Regions from separate parts of the Pseudoalteromonas sp. SG45-3 genome, predicted to be linked through region 2. Evidence: riboswitches for the same ligand, from Rfam matches in the RefSeq annotation. Region 2 holds a riboswitch; the other holds the start of a gene.
The links. Region 2 has a riboswitch for lysine ahead of lysC (lysine-sensitive aspartokinase 3). Riboswitches for the same ligand answer to the same signal wherever they lie in the genome.

Region 1: it holds a riboswitch for lysine, as region 2 does, so the genes downstream of both, dapA (4-hydroxy-tetrahydrodipicolinate synthase) here and lysC (lysine-sensitive aspartokinase 3) in region 2, are expected to answer to the same signal.

Annotation. Positions count from the first base shown of each region.
Region 1 is NZ_JACJEN010000009.1:51,106-59,212, reverse strand. Features, by position in the region: gene H5126_RS12105 (OmpA family protein) at 122-1,183, opposite strand; gene H5126_RS12100 (YdiU family protein) at 1,574-2,983, opposite strand; gene H5126_RS12095 (DNA-3-methyladenine glycosylase I) at 2,995-3,690, opposite strand; lysine riboswitch at 3,882-4,082, shown strand; gene dapA (4-hydroxy-tetrahydrodipicolinate synthase) at 4,273-5,157, shown strand; gene H5126_RS12085 (2,3,4,5-tetrahydropyridine-2,6-dicarboxylate N-succinyltransferase) at 5,173-5,913, shown strand; gene H5126_RS12080 (PLP-dependent decarboxylase) at 5,913-7,118, shown strand; gene H5126_RS12075 (succinylglutamate desuccinylase/aspartoacylase family protein) at 7,124-8,107, shown strand, end outside.
Region 2 is NZ_JACJEN010000005.1:171,909-180,015, reverse strand. Features, by position in the region: gene nhaD (sodium:proton antiporter NhaD) at 1-938, shown strand, start outside; lysine riboswitch at 1,040-1,212, shown strand; gene lysC (lysine-sensitive aspartokinase 3) at 1,288-2,679, shown strand; gene H5126_RS08390 (4'-phosphopantetheinyl transferase superfamily protein) at 2,717-3,484, opposite strand; gene H5126_RS08385 (sodium-dependent transporter) at 3,626-4,948, shown strand; gene H5126_RS08380 (2-hydroxyacid dehydrogenase) at 5,044-6,024, opposite strand; gene H5126_RS08375 (glutathione peroxidase) at 6,113-6,673, opposite strand; gene H5126_RS08370 (NAD(P)-dependent oxidoreductase) at 6,795-7,676, shown strand; gene sbcB (exodeoxyribonuclease I) at 7,951-8,107, opposite strand, start outside.

The DNA.
Region 1 (8,107 bases), on a different contig from region 2:
TAGTAAAAACTATTTTCATGAATACTTATTAAGTAAGAATCATTACCATTAACTAATATTAATTTATTACAGGCATAAAAAAACCCAGCACTTGGCTGGGTTTTTATTACAAACTATTTAATTAACGTAAAACTTTAACGTTTTTGATAGTTTTAATATGCGCTTCTACACGACGGTTTTCTGCGTTTGCAGCTTTAGTGTTTGCATCATTTTTAAGACGCTCTTCACCTAAACCAACTGTAGTAATACGGTCTTCAGCAATACCATCAGCAACAAGTTGCTTAGCTACAGCATCAGCACGTTTTTTAGATAACCATTTGTTGTAAGTTGCTTTACCTACAGCAGAAGTGTGACCTTCTAATAGTACTGTTGTATCTGGGTACTCTTTTAAGAATGCAGATACTTTTTCAATATCATTTAAGTATTGAGTAGATACTGCAGAAGCATTGTTAGGGAAAGTCACTAATAAGCTTACTGTTACTTCTTTATCTTCATATAAAGTACAACCAGTACCATCCACAGCATCAGTCATAGGTGTGTTAGCACACTTATCATCTGCATCAGGAATGTTATCGTTATCGCTGTCTACAGGAGCTACAGCTACTTCAACTACTTTAGGCTCTGGAGCTGGTTTTACTGGCTCTACAGGAGCAGAGTTTTGGCCAAATAAGTAGTTAATACCAATTTTAGCACCAACATCTGTGTAACCACGGTCAAGACCTTGGTATACAGCTGTTTCAGCATTTACAAATAAGCCATCTGTAATGAAATGTTGGTAACCAACACCTGCATTTAAGAATGTGTTGTCATCAACTACGTCAATTTCTTTAATACCGAAAAGACCATAGAAAGGACCGCCGTCTAAATGGTAAAGAGCATCAATACCGTAACGCTCGCCATCAATATTGTTACGGTTGCCAGCAACTTTATCAAAAGCATTAAAATCCATGTCTGCATATTCAAGACGTGCGCTCCAGTAATCACTGAAACGGTAACCAGCTTCAACACCCCAGCCAGTTGATTCGTTTACGTCAAGACCGGCTTGGTCACGCATGTTTTTCCAAGATGCGTCATAGTAGTCGCCAAATGCGCCAATGTAGAAACCTTCTTCTTTATCAGCAGCGAATGTAGATGCGCTAGTTGCAGCCAACGCGATTGCAATTGTAAGTGATTTTAATTTCATTGTTTTCTTCCCATTTGAACAATTTTAAATTGTAGCTAATCGATACTAGCTCAATCAGTTTTATATAGACTAACTGAGCCTTTGTTAATCAATACTTAACGAAAAATAAAGTTTATTACTTTTTTCTATGCCTTGTCGCAACACACATCCACTTACTATAGGCGAAATTAAAACTTTATTGAAAAATAAATATAGTAGTTTTTTGTAAATTAGTACTTAGCAAGGAATGTAAGAGCAATTAAATTAAATGCACTTATAAATGCAAAGAAATATTGCTTGGTTTTAATTGTGCGCATAATACCACCAGAATTAGCATTCCCCTAGGTATATGCGCATGTTTGATTAAAAAATGACTCTTTTTAATCATGTGGTTATATTTAAAGTTAAGTATTAAGTACCACAAAAAGTCTGGTAGTCATTATCATTCGTCGGTGGAGAGCAAAACTCTGATAACTCTTCACTGTTAGAATATGGATTGCTGGCTATTTTTATAAAGCGCTGTAGCAACTCGCTGGATCCTGTAGCGTTATATTGTGCAATTATTTCTTCGATCACATGATTTCGCGGTATAACACGAGGATTTGCCGCTCTCATTACTTCATAACTATTATCGTCAGTTAAACTTACCCACCTAGCTCTCCATTCAATTAGCGACTCAGGTACGCTTTTTTCTCCTTTTAAGGATTCAGTAAGCGCATCAAAGGTATTGGTGTAGTCGAGCTGATTATCTTTTAATAGCGTTAACAACTCTGCTATTAACTCGCCACTACTATCGCTAGATTCATTTAAACCCAGTTTTTGTGCCCACATAGCCGTAAACTCAGTATTAAACTGCTCAGCAAAACTATTAATAAATGGCGTCATTAATGAAACAGCTTGCTCGTCATCATCGCTAATGAGTGGTATTAAGCTCTCAGCTAAGCGTGCGCAGTTCCAGTTAGCTATATTAGGTTGATTACCGAATGCATAGCGGCCTTGTTTGTCTATAGAGCTAAATACGGTATCAAAATCAAAGCTATTCATCATGGCACACGGGCCGTAATCAATAGTCTCTCCGCTAACTAGCGTATTATCTGTATTCATTACTCCGTGAATAAAGCCAACACGCATCCAGCTCACAACTAGCTTAACTTGGTTTTTAATCACAGCGCCTAAAAATGCTAAGTATCGCTGCGAACCTGTATCGGTTATTTCTGGGTAGTGTCGCTCTATAGCTAAATCGGCTAAATTTTTAAGCCCTTCAACATCGCCTTGCGTCGCTAAATATTGAAATGAACCAACACGAATATGGCTCGTTGCTACACGCGTAACGATAGCCCCTGCTTGTGGCGGATTACGATAAACCGTTTCGCCACTGCCAACAACCGCTAAGCAGCGTGTGGTTTTAACTCCCAGTGCATGCATTGCTTCGCTCATTACGTATTCACGAATAGCAGGGCCAAGTGCGCAACGTCCATCCCCACCTCTTGAGTAAGGAGTAGCACCAGAGCCTTTTAATTGAATATCCCATAACTGGTTTTCATCATCACTAATAGCGCCCAGTAAGTGCGCTCGTCCATCGCCTAAGCGTGGTGAAAAATGTCCAAATTGGTGCCCAGAGTAACCAAGTGCTACTGCAGGAATCGCCTGTTTTTCGTTACCGCTAAAAGTGCTGGCACGCAAATCAGCCGCAACGTTAATATTAAACTCTTTTGCTAAGCTCTCATTCCACAGTAATAACTGAGGAGAGGCGACACTTGCAGGGAAATCTTCTATTGCGAAGTTTTCTGCAACACCTGTGTATCTTGGCACTAATTTCATTGTAATTCCTATTATTGCTGACTTATACCAACACGGTTGTCACCTACGCCATAAGCAACAATTAAGCTTAACTCTTGCATACTTAAGCCACTTTGCTCTTGCATTTCGTTAAAAAAAGCTTGGGCTGCATTTAGTGACTTTTTAGTTTGTAAGCCGCCGTCTATAATTTTATGGGCACGCAAATAATTCTCTACATCGCGTGATAGCAAAAATGTATCTTTACCAAGTGCACGCAGCGCATAAGGCCCTGTATTTCCGCCTAAACGTGAACCATGTTTTTTTAAATACGCCCACAAACCAATAATATCGTCTGTTGGCCAATTAGCGACAAACTGACTAAAACTGCCATGTTCCCCTGCTATTTCGTGGATCATGTAAGCATTTTCGGTAATTGTTTTTACTTTTTTATAGTTACGAACAATGCGCTCATCCGTTGCTTTTTGTTCCAGCATATCGGGTGGCATCATTAATAACTTATCAACGCTAAAATCCCAAAAAACCTCTCTAAAGCCTGCCCACTTATTATTTATGACTGACCAATAAAAGCCGCTTTGAAATACTTTTCGAGTAAATTCTTCAAGCCAATCGTCGTCACTTAACGTGCTTAGTTGTTTTTTAGATAGCGGTTTTGCAAGTAATAACTTAAGCATTTTTTCAGAGCCTTTTCGCTCTACCGCTCGCTTATAAATATCGCTAAATTTTTCCATACTAATTAAATACCTCACTACTTATATTGCTAGTGTACGAGAAAAGCACCTAATACGTAACCACCCCTCTTTTCGATGAATTAATCTGTATTTAGTCGCTTGACACCTAGACGGCTAAAATGCTTTAATCGCCGTAATTACCCTATTAAAATTGCACAGGTTTGTAAGTTTTACTCTACAAACAGGTGCAAAGGGCTAGAAGAGGTGCGTTATTCAGGTAGCGTATGTTAGGAGCGCAAACTCCAGTGAGCATACGTGAGGGGAATTAACGCCGAGAAGTAACCACTTTTGCGAGGTGTTTATTTCGGGCGACTAGGTTGAACCCTAGCGACTGTCACCAATAGCTGTTTATAAAAAGCAGCTTGTTAGTTTGGTGGAGAGCTTCTGGTCTTAAATATTAAGGCCGTGCGCCCTATTATTTTAAGCCCATTCGCTCTTCGAATTATTAGTTCGAACGACGTTAATGCGGCTCCTTCCATAAAGCTTTTTAACTCTTCGAATAATACCAATTGCATTAAATTAGTTATCGCTAAAATGATCACGTTTTTAATAAAATTGGTACAAATTATAAGTTCGTGAGAGATGATCAACAACTTCAATTTAAACGACTACTCACTGTGGACCGCGCTCGTTACGCCATTTGATCAACACGGCAATGTTGACTACAACACGTTAACTAAGCTGGTTAGCGATCAAGAAGCGGCACATAACGGTATTTTGCTACTTGGCAGTACGGGCGAAGGTTTAGCACTAACGCTAAAAGAGCAAAAAGCCATTGTTGAACACGTATGCCAGCTAAAACCAACAGTACCACTCATGGTTGCTGTGGGCGGTAGTAACTTAAAGCAACAAATTGAGTGGGTTAACTACTGTAATACACTACCAATTCATAGCTTTTTACTTGGCTCACCGCTTTATGCAAAGCCTGGTGCTATAGGTCAAACTCATTGGTTTGAAAGCCTACTAAATGCAAGCGCTCACCCATGTATGCTTTATAACGTACCGGGTCGAAGTGCTGTTAGCATCCCAGTGGCAACAATTCAAAACTTACAAAAAAATAAAAATTTATGGGCGTTAAAAGAAGCGAGCGGCAGTATTGCTCAGTTTGAAGCTTACCGCCAAGCGGCGCCTAATTTAGCTATTTTTAGTGGCGACGATGCGCTAATGCCTTATTTTGCTCAAGCTGGCGCAAAAGGTTTGGTGTCGGTAGCTGCAAACGCATGGCCTGAACAAACTCACGAGTTTGTTAAGCGCAGTTTAAGTGGTCAACACCCTAATTTATTTGCCCAGTGGTCAAGCGCTATTAATAGCCTATTTGCTGTCGCAAACCCTATTCCCGTAAAGGTACTGATGCATTTGCAAGGCCGCTTAAGCAGCCCGCAACTTCGTCCACCTTTAACACACCTTGAGTTAACTCATACCGATTGCATCACAACTGCAAACAACACCATTTTATCTTGGCATTAAATACAGGTTTTTATAATGAGCTGGTTAGAACTATTAAATAATTTAGAATCGGGCGCAGTACGCGCAGCATCGCAAAACGAAAGCGGCCAATGGCAGGCTAACGTAGAAGTAAAGCAAGGCATTTTGGATGCCTTCAAAAATGGCACTAATACTGAGTTTGCAGGTGGTTTTGTTGATAAACATAACTTAGCTCCACAAGAATTTAGTACTGATGATGGCGTACGTATGGTGCCGGGTGGCTCTAGTGTTCGCCGTGGTGCTTATGTTGCTAAAGGCACGATTATTATGCCACCAGCGTATGTAAACATTGGTGCATATATCGACGAAGGCACAATGGTAGATAGCCACGCATTAGTTGGCTCGTGTGCACAAGTAGGTAAAAACGTACATTTAAGTGCTGCAGTTCAGCTTGGTGGTGTACTTGAGCCTATTGGTGCAAGCCCAGTAGTTGTAGAAGACGACGCATTTATTGGCGCTGGCTGTATTATTGTTGAAGGTGTAGTTATTAAAAAAGGTGCAGTACTTGCCCCTGGCGTGCGTTTATCAGCAACTATTCCGGTATACGACTGCGTAAACGAGCGCCAACTAGATAAAGGCGAGCCAATCCCTGAGTACGCTATTGTAATACCAGGCTCTCGCCCTGCGTCAAACGAGTGGGCGCGCGAGCAAGGCCTAAGCATGTCGTGTGCGTTAATAGTTAAATACCGCGACGAAAAAAGCGATGCATCATTATTACTTGAAGAGGTTTTACGATAATGAGCTTTTTGAGCACGCCTATCAAAACCGCTGTAAATACAATTACACAACAACTTGATACACCTTTTTTTGTTTACGATTTAGATCAACTAAACGCGCATCTTGCACGTTTAGTTGCGCAAACCGATGTAAAACTGTGGTACGCGGTAAAAGCAAATCCACTGTCTAAAATTATTCAAAGCTTAGACAGTGCTGGCTTTAATTTTGACGTAGCAAGTAAAGGTGAGCTTGAGCAAGTACTAGCACAAGGTATTAGCTCGCAGCGCGTGCTCAACACAGGGCCTGCAAAAAGCCCTAAACAAATAAAACACTTTATTGAGCGCGGCGTGCGTATATTCGTAGCAGAAAGCCTCAATCAAGTACGTTGGTTAAACCAACAAGCACAACTACAAAACACGCAGTTACAAGTATTACTGCGTGTACAATTACGCTGGCCTGAAGGTGAAAAAAACCCACTGGGCGGCGACAGCCTTACGCCGTTTGGTTTGGGTTGTAATGAATGGCAAGCACTCAATGTAGCTGACTACCCTGCACTTAAGTTCGACGGCCTGCATATTTTTCAGTGGGGCAACATGCTTAGCACGCAAAAACTAAGCGACTTGTGGTCACAAATGATTGCACCTCTTAGCCAACTTGCCAGCGATTTAAATATTAGCCTTAAGATTTTAGATTTAGGTGGCGGTTTAGGTATTCCTTATACACAAAACGAAGCAACACTTGATTGGGATGACTTAATTGCTGCGCTCGCTAAAATTAAAAATGATGCGGGTGTAGAAGAGCTATGGATGGAACTTGGTCGCTATGCCGTGGGCGAATGCGGTCATTACGCAAACCCAGTAGTAGAGCGCAAACAAAACTATAATCAACAGCAAGTAATTTTAAGCGGCGGTATAAATCACTTATTACGCCCTGCTGTTACCAGCCAAGACTTTCCTGCTGCATTACTGCGTGAATCCAGTGCTAAAACTCAAGCGGTCACTTTATACGGCCCACTTTGTACAGCGCTTGATTGCTTGGGTGAACATAACTTACCAAGCGATTTAAATGAGCACGACTGGCTAGTGTTTAGCCAATGCGGTGCTTACGGCTTTACCGAAAGTATGCCGTATTTTTTATGCCATGAGCTAGCTGCTGAGTACACCTTGCAAAACGGTACACTTACCTGTGTTCGCCAAGCCGAAAATGCCAGCCATTATTTAAGGTAACAAGTATGAGTAATACAACACACATTAGCCAAGAGAACATTGTAGTAGGGGAAGTTGCAAACGGCTTACCGCTTACAATTCCTGTGTATCGTTTAAAAGGTGATGGCACAGGGCCAAGTGTTTACATTCAGGCCAATATGCATGGCGCTGAAGTGCAAGGTAACGCAGTTATTTTTCAGCTGCTTGAGCAATTAAAACACCTTAAACTTAGTGGCGATATTACCCTTGTACCTTATGCAAATCCGATTGGCTGTAATCAAAAATCTGGCGAGTTTACCCTTGGCAGGTTCGATCCGATTACGGGCACTAATTGGAATCGCATGTATCACTACAATAAAAATTTAGTGGCACAGTTTGCACAAAATCATACTCAGTATGACGACGCTACATTAAAAAGTAACTTCAAACAGGCACTTATTGACGAAGTAGACAGCAAACTTAACGGCCCTGCTTATTTACTCAATACGGGTAAACGCATTGCGCTTAACTTACAAAAGCTCGCTCATCAAGCTGATATAGTACTCGATTTACACACAGGCCCTATTTCAAGCAAGCATCTGTACTGCCCAACCTATGCAACCGACAGCGCACGTTACTTTAATATTGAACATGTATTGCTTATTCCTAGTGATTTTGACGGCGCTATGGATGAAGCTAACTTTTGCCCATGGTGGCATTTAAGTGATGCGCTTAGCGGACAAGGCCGCGAATTATCAATACCTGTAGAAGCATTTACTGTAGAGCTAGGCAGCCAAGAAAAAATAGACTTAAAAGAAGCATTAAACGATGCAAACAGCATTTTAAGTTACTTAAATCACAAAGGCGTATTACAAAACGCACCGCATACGCCAGCTAATATGACCCGTTATGCATGTAATTTAGATGACTACTTTGCCTATTACGCCCCTATTGGCGGCATGGTTGAATACTTAGCCCCACTTGGCGGGCACATTAAAGCTGGTGAGCCTATTGCCAATATTTTACGCATG
Region 2 (8,107 bases):
AAAAGCTCATGTTTTTGGTGGGTGGTTTTGCGTTTTTGTTTTCGTCGATTTCAGATAACGTAACAGCGACGCTTATATCGCTTGCGGTTGTTATGTCGTTAAAGCTTGAACCTAAAAAACTCATTAAATACGCCACGCTTATTGTGTTTGGAGTTAACTCAGGTGGGGTATCGCTAATAACAGGTGACGTAACCACACTAATGATATTTTTAGATGGCAAAGTAACCATTGCTCATTTATTACTACTTATAGCGCCAGCACTTGCAAGCGTTATGCTGCTTGCCGCGTTACTGTCTATAGGTATGAAAGGGCGTGTTGAGTTTGCTAGTGCAGGTAAAACCCGCATTGAAAAAACCGACATAACCATTGCTGTTATATTTTTATCTACCGTAGTGAGCACACTTACGCTGAGTGTAATTTACAGCGTACCGCCTCTATTAACCTTTTTGTTTGGCTTATCAGTGATGTTTTTAGTGGCGCAATTTTTAATGCGTAAAAAAGACATAAACAAAGACATAATCGATTTTGTTCGCGATATAGAATACGACACATTATTGTTTTTTGTAGGCGTACTTTTACTTGTAGGTGCACTTAAAGAAATTGGTATGTTGAGTAAATTTACCGATCTATACACGGTAATGGCACCAGAATACGCAAACTACTTAATGGGCATATTATCAGCTGGGGTCGATAACGTACCGCTTACCGCTGCATTATTAAAAGCCAATATAGTAATGAGCCAACAACATTGGTTGTCGTTTACGTATGCAACGGGTGTGGGCGGTTCAATGCTTATTATTGGTTCGGCTGCGGGCATTATTGCCATGAGTAAAGTTAAAGCGCTTACCTTTATGAGCTACTTGCGTTTATCGCTGCATTTATTAATTTGTTACACGGTTGGATATGCGGGCTCGTATTACATGGGCAGTTTTATTTAACTCATAAATTATTAAATGCTTGACAGCTAGACGTCTAAACGATAACTTTCAAAGCCCCGCTACTTAGTGGGGTTTTGTTTTATTAGCCACTGGTTAATAAAGCATTCAGAAGAGGTGCGATACTTAGGTACTTAATGTTAGGCGACGAAAGCCGATGATCATTAAGGAGGGAAGTACTCGCCGAGGGAAATAATGGTACGTCGTCATTGTTTTTCGGTTTATGGGGCTGAATCCTCAAAACTGTCACCAATATAGGTGGAGAGCTTCTGGCAGTGGACTTATCTTCAAGCATTCCTTTGCCAAGTTCTTCTTGTTTTATTGCGGTTTGGATACCGCGAAAGGAGACTAAATGACTACCCAATCAGTGCCACAAACAGTATCAGGCGCAAAATCAGATTACATCGTTGCCAAATTTGGTGGAACAAGTGTTGCAAATTTTGAAGCGATGAGTCGCTGTAGCGAAATTATTGTTGCAGATAAAAGCGTACGTATTGTTGCCGTGAGCGCCAGTGCCGGCGTAACTAATCACTTAGTTGCACTGTGTAAATCAAGCATTACTCCTAGTGAGCGCCAAGAACACATAAATGGCGTGCTTGCTATTCAACAAACTATTATAGATGAATTATCGCTAGATGCCGATTTAGCGGTTGGCTTTAACGAAACCCTAAAAGCATTTCAAACATTGGCTCAAGAGCCACTAACAACCGATCAGCAACACGACGAGCTACTTAGCTTTGGTGAGCGTTTATCGTCGTATTTGTTTGCTCAGGTACTGCGTTTACAAGGTTTAAATGCCGATCGCTTTGATGTGCGCAAGGTGCTTAAAACCGACAGCCAATTTGGTAAAGCAACGCCCAATGTTGCAGCCACAGCGCAAGCTGCTAAAGAGCATTTAATTCCGTTATTAGACGCTCAAGTAATTGTAACTCAGGGATTTATTGGTAGTGACGAATACGGTCACACCACAACGCTAGGACGTGGTGGTTCAGACTACAGCGCTGCATTACTAGCTGAAGCGATTAACGCTAAAAGTGTGCATATTTGGACCGACGTAGTGGGCATTTTTAGCACCGACCCGCGTTTGTGCGCAAAAGCGACGCCTATTGCACGCTTAAGTTTTGACGAAGCCGCTGAAATGGCAACCTTTGGCGCAAAAGTATTACACCCAGCAACTATTTTACCAGCGAGTCGTAGCCACATTAACGTGTTTGTAGGTTCTAGCCGCGAGCCAGAGCGTGGCGGTACGTGGATTGAGCGCGAAAAATCGCAGCAACCAGGTATACGCGCAGTAACCCAACGTAAAAACCAAATATTGCTTACGCTTAAAAGCCCAGAAATGCTACTAGCAAGCGGCTTTTTAGCACGCGTATTTACACTATTAAGTGAATACAATATATCGGTAGATTTGGTAACTACATCAGAAATCAGTGTGGCTATAACGCTTGATAACGCGCAAAACGCCTCGCGCCCAGAGCTTGATCAAAAATGCCTAGATAAGCTTGCAGAGTTTTGCCATGTTTCGGTAGAAAACAACCTAACATTGGTGGCACTTATTGGCTCTGAGATTCAATTACGCCAACACGAAATGAACTTAATGAGTGTACTAAAAGACTTTAACATTCGATTAATTTGTCACGGTGCTAGTAAGCACAACCTGTGCTTTTTAGTAGAGCAAACTGAGTCAGATAACGTAGTACAGTCTATTCATAGCCGTTTATTAGAAAATGATTTTGCTGCGTAAATAACGGTTATTCAGGAAAATTACCCAGTAAAATCACTTAACAAAATTGATTAATAAAGTCATTTAATAAAAAGCATCGCCAGTCGATGCTTTTTTTATGCACCACACTCACATCAAAACAAACATTACTGTCATTGCTATCAGCTACAGTAACGCGATTACTGCAAGCACTCAGCTTTGCACTATGTAATTCGTCAAACACATTAGGGCTAAGTAACTTTGCAATAGGGCGGCTGGTGGCTTTAGCAAATGACTCTTTTAATGTCCAAATTCTAAAAAACGTATCTGCTTGGGCTTGGGTATTAGTGGGCTTGGTGATAAGTGTAATTTCATCATTATGATAAAAATGCTTAGCGAGCTTTTCAAATGGGCGCTTTAGGCTTACTTTTTCAATATCAAAACCAAACTCACTTTTATCAAAATTTAGTGCGACCCCAACTAAACCATGCGAGTGTGAAATACAGGTATTTATAACATCACCACTTACATGTATTTGCAGCTTTGAGCTTGCTTCGTCAAATTCGGTACTCATTTTATTAAGGGCTACGTGCGCATGTTGTGGCTGCGTTACTTTAATAAGGTGTTTTAACAATAACCGCGTTGCTAAATACTCTTGCTTAGCTTGTGGGCTTTTACGGCGGTTTATAATAGTTAATTCAAATGGGCTTAAGCAATCGGGCAAATTAAAGTCACTAAGCTCAAGTGTTTTAGCATTAAATAATAAAATACTGTTACTCGCAAAAGACAAATTTGCCAATTGAGTTGAAGTAATACTCAAGGCGTTTTTAAAAAAGTGTTCAGTCATAAAAGCCCTAAAGCAAAAGAAGTCGCTGATATTGTGAGCGGTTAACGCCACTAATAAAGGCTGGGTACAATTTTATTACTCAGCTGGCATGAAATATGGTTTAATTCACAATAATCAAAATAATAACAGATTTGTAGATGTATGGCACAAGTGCGTGATGGGTTTCAAAGCCGACTTGGTTTTGTTTTAGCCGCTGCTGGCGCAGCAGTGGGTTTGGGTAATATTTGGGGTTTTCCTACGCAAGCGGCCAACCATGGCGGCGGTGCTTTTTTACTGGTTTATTTTATTGTTATATTTTTACTTGCGCTTCCTGCGCTGTATACCGAACTTTATTTAGGTCACAAAGCACAAGCTAACCCGGTAAAAGCATTGGGCGATGCATGGCAAAGCACTAACCGTAAAGTAGGTGCAGCAGCCGGTTACATAGGCCTTGCAGGCGCAGTTGTCATGCTCAGCTTTTACTCAATAGTAGCAGGGTGGATGCTCTCCTATGCTATTGAGCCCATAACCACATTTTTAGGTTTTACAGGCGCAAGCGAATTTTTACATAGCGACTCAGTGCTGCGTAATTTTGTATTTACGCCGCTTATGCTTATTTTAACTGCCAGTATTATTTTAAAAGGTGTTAAGTCGGGAATCGAAACGTGGTCGCGCCGTTTAATGCCACTGCTGCTCGTATTGCTTGTTGGTTTAATTGCTTACATTGCAACACTCGATGGCGCAAGTGAAGGCTTTGCCGCATATTTAATTCCTGATTTTAGCCAAATACTCGACCCTAATTTAATTATTGCCGCAATGGGGCAAGCGTTCTTTTCGCTCTCACTAGGTGTGGGCTGTATGATGATTTACGGCTCGTATTTACAGCCAGATGCTAATTTACCAAAGCTCACCGCCGGTGTTGCACTACTTGATACTGGCGTTGCTTTTTTAGCGGGATTACTCATTATTCCTGCTATTTATGTGGCGCAGCACAACGGTGTTGAAGTATTTAGTGGTGGTAAACTGATTGGTGAAGGGCAGCTAATTTTTGCTATTTTACCTGAGCTATTTAGCACCATGGGCGAAATTGGTTTATTAGTTGGTTTATTATTTTTTGTATTAATGTCTATCGCATCGGTTACGTCAACTATATCGACGACTGAAATTCCGGTAGCGTTTTTAGTCGAAAACCATAACGTTAGTCGCACCAAAGCAACGTGGGCAGTGAGCGCCGTTGTACTTGTGTGTGCAAGCGCAATTATACTAAATTTTGATTGGTTATTTGGCTTAGTCATTATGCTATTTACTCAATACCAATTACCGCTTATGGGTTTATTTTACTTTATTACGGTAGGTTGGATGTGGCAGCGTGGTAATAAATTACATCAAGCAACAACAGGCGTACATTACTGGTTTGCTCAGTATATTCGTTTTGTTTGCCCAATATTAATGACCTTGGTATTTGCAAACGTTGCCTTTGGTTAATTTTATTTAAACCCTAAAATAAATTAATAAAGCGAAGTGAGTTTTAAGCGCACTTCGCTTTTTTTATGCCTAAAATTTAGGTATAGCCAAAAATTTTATAAAACCTCATTAGTTAAAGGCCTATCTTCACTTACTTCAAGCGCGTTAAGTAGGGTTGTGTTTGCTATCTCGGTGAGTGCTTCTTGGGTAAAAAAGCCCTGATGCCCCGTTACTAATACATTTTTAAAGCTCACTAAGCGCGAAAATATATCGTCTTGGTTTATTTCGTCACTGTGGTTTTTAAAAAACAGCTCCGACTCTTGCTCGTAAACGTCGAGCCCTAGATACCCTAATTTTTTAGTTTTAAGTGCATTAATGCACGCTTTGCTGTTAAGCAGTGCACCGCGAGAAGTGTTAATGAGCATAACGCCGGTTTTCATTTTACTAAATGCCTCATCATCTATTAGATGATGAGTTTGTTCCGTTAATGGGCAATGCAAAGAAATCACATCGCTTTGGCTAAGCAAGGTGTCTATATCGGTAATTGTATAATTGCCAGGTTGCGCGTATGGGTCGCACACTAATACTTTAGCGCCAAAGCCATTTAAAATGTTACACAGCGCAAGGCCAATTTTACCGCAACCTACAATACCCACGGTTTTATTGTGCAAGTTAAAACCAAGCAATCCGTTTAAATCAAAATTGTCTTCGCGTACGCGGTTATACGCTTTATGGGTTTTACGGCTAAGTGTTAGCATAAGTGCAATACAATGCTCGGCTACTGCTTCTGGGCTGTAAGCCGGTACGCGTAATACTTTAATTTTGTGTGCTTTTGCTGCAGGTAAATCAACATTGTTAAAGCCCGCGCAGCGCAGCAAAATAGTTTTTATACCTTGGCTTGCCAGTTGCTCAATAACGGCGGCGTTTACGGTGTCGTTAACAAACACGCATATGGCATCAAACCCGTTTGTTAAAATGGCCGTTTGTTCGCTCAGGGCTTGCTCAAAATACGTTATTTTTATAGCGCTGTGATCGCGTGTACTTTGTTCAAAAAAAGGCAGTTCGTACTTTTGAGTACTAAAAAAAGCAATGTTCATGGTAATAGCCTCGACGCTTAATAAGTATCAATACAATAAACTACTTTATAAACCTGTGCTTTAGTAACACGCATTTTATTGATTTAAATTAAGCCTTAGCTGGCGTAAACAAAGGTATTTTTGATGCTACCTTTTTACCACCTCTTGCAGCGCTTAACTTTGCAGCTTGCAGTAAGTTGCTTTCTATTACTTGTTTAAGTGTTTCGGGCTTAGTACGCGGTGCATAGCGTGCAACAAGTTGCCCTTGTGAGTTAATTAAAAACTTAGTGAAATTCCACTTAATTGCACGATTTTGCGAAATACCCCGCGTATGCGACTTTAAATAATTAAACAACGGATGTGTTTCTGGCCCGTTTACCATTACCTTACCAAATACCTCAAACGAGATATTAAATTGATCTTGGTAAAAGTCTTTTATGGCTAAATTATCAAGCGGCTCATTTTGGCCAAACTGGTTACACGGAAACGCTAGCACAGTAAAACCATTGCTTTTGTATTGCTGGTAGAGCTTTTCGAGTGCGTTTAATTGCACCGAAAAATTACACTTACTCGCTGTATTAACAATAAGGACGGTTTTGCCCTGTAACTGGCTAAGAGGAAAATTTTCGCTGTTATAAAGTGGTGCATTAAATTGATAAATACTGTCCATAGGTTACCTACTTACCTTTCCCGTTAAGGAAATTTTATAAAGACTTTCATTCGCTTTTTTATCGACCGGTTGACATAATCGAGGTCTAGTTTCTAAGTTATCAGTTAAATAGGTCATTTTTATGTCAATGAAAGTCGCATTTATAGGTTTAGGCGTAATGGGTTACCCAATGGCGGGGCATTTAGCAAAAGCAGGGCACAGCGTATGCGTTTATAACCGCACTCAAGCTAAAGCTCAAACGTGGACTGCAGAACATTCAGGAAGCTTTGCACCAACCCCGCGCGAAGCTGCCAACAATGCCGACATTGTATTTATGTGTGTTGGTAACGATGACGACTTACGCTCAGTAGTGTATGGCGACGACGGCGTGTTAGCGGGCATGCTGCCGCACACTGTTTTGGTTGATCACACCACAACCTCTGCTGAAGTAGCACGTGAAGTGGCTGCAAAAGCGGCTCTGCAAAATATCGACTTTATAGATGCGCCTGTATCGGGCGGACAAGCTGGCGCCGAAAACGGCGTATTAACGGTTATGGCGGGTGGCAGCGAAGCCGTATTTGCTAAAGTGCAGCCAGTTATGGCGGCGTTTAGTCGTTTTAGCCAATTACTAGGCGGCGTTGGCTCGGGACAACTTTGTAAAATGGTTAATCAAATTTGTATTGCTGGTGTAGTGCAAGGTTTAGCCGAAGGCTTACATTTTGCCAAGCAAGCTGGGCTTGATGGCGAAAAAGTTATAGAAACCATTTCTAAAGGTGCAGCCGGTTCGTGGCAAATGGAAAACCGCTACAAAACAATGTGGGCGGGTGAATATGAATTTGGTTTTGCCGTAGATTGGATGCGTAAAGATTTAGGCATTGCACTCGATGAAGCTAAAAACAATGGCGCTACTTTACCAATGACCGCAACGGTCGATCAATATTACGCCGACGTACAAGCACTTGGCGGCGGCAGATACGACACCTCAAGCTTACTAGCACGCATTGAAGCGCTACATAAAAAGTAACGCTGTAGACGCGAAGCTTGCTTGCGTGACGGGCAAAGCCCGTAAAGTGACTTATTCACAAAGAGGTTATGAGGCGCTGCGCTTTTAGAGGCAGTGATAGATAAAAAGATTGTTGTTGGTCTTTATATTTTCTCATTTACTCCTCATTCGCTTCTCTTTGTGAAATAGATTTTGCTTTGTTTTAAGTGGTACAGATATTTATAAACAAAAACGCGACGCTTTATTGCTAAAGCGTCGCGTTTTTAATGCGTTATATAAACAAACTTAAAGCAAATTACATGCTTTGAGCGTAGTTATACAGCGCCTTTAAAATTGTAAGATTTTTTTCGCTGTCGTCATGTTCATGCGCTAGGTTTTCAAGGGTGATCATAAAATCTTGCGCGTTAATTGATGGTTGATCTTCCCCGTGCATTAGCTTGTTTTGGCAATAC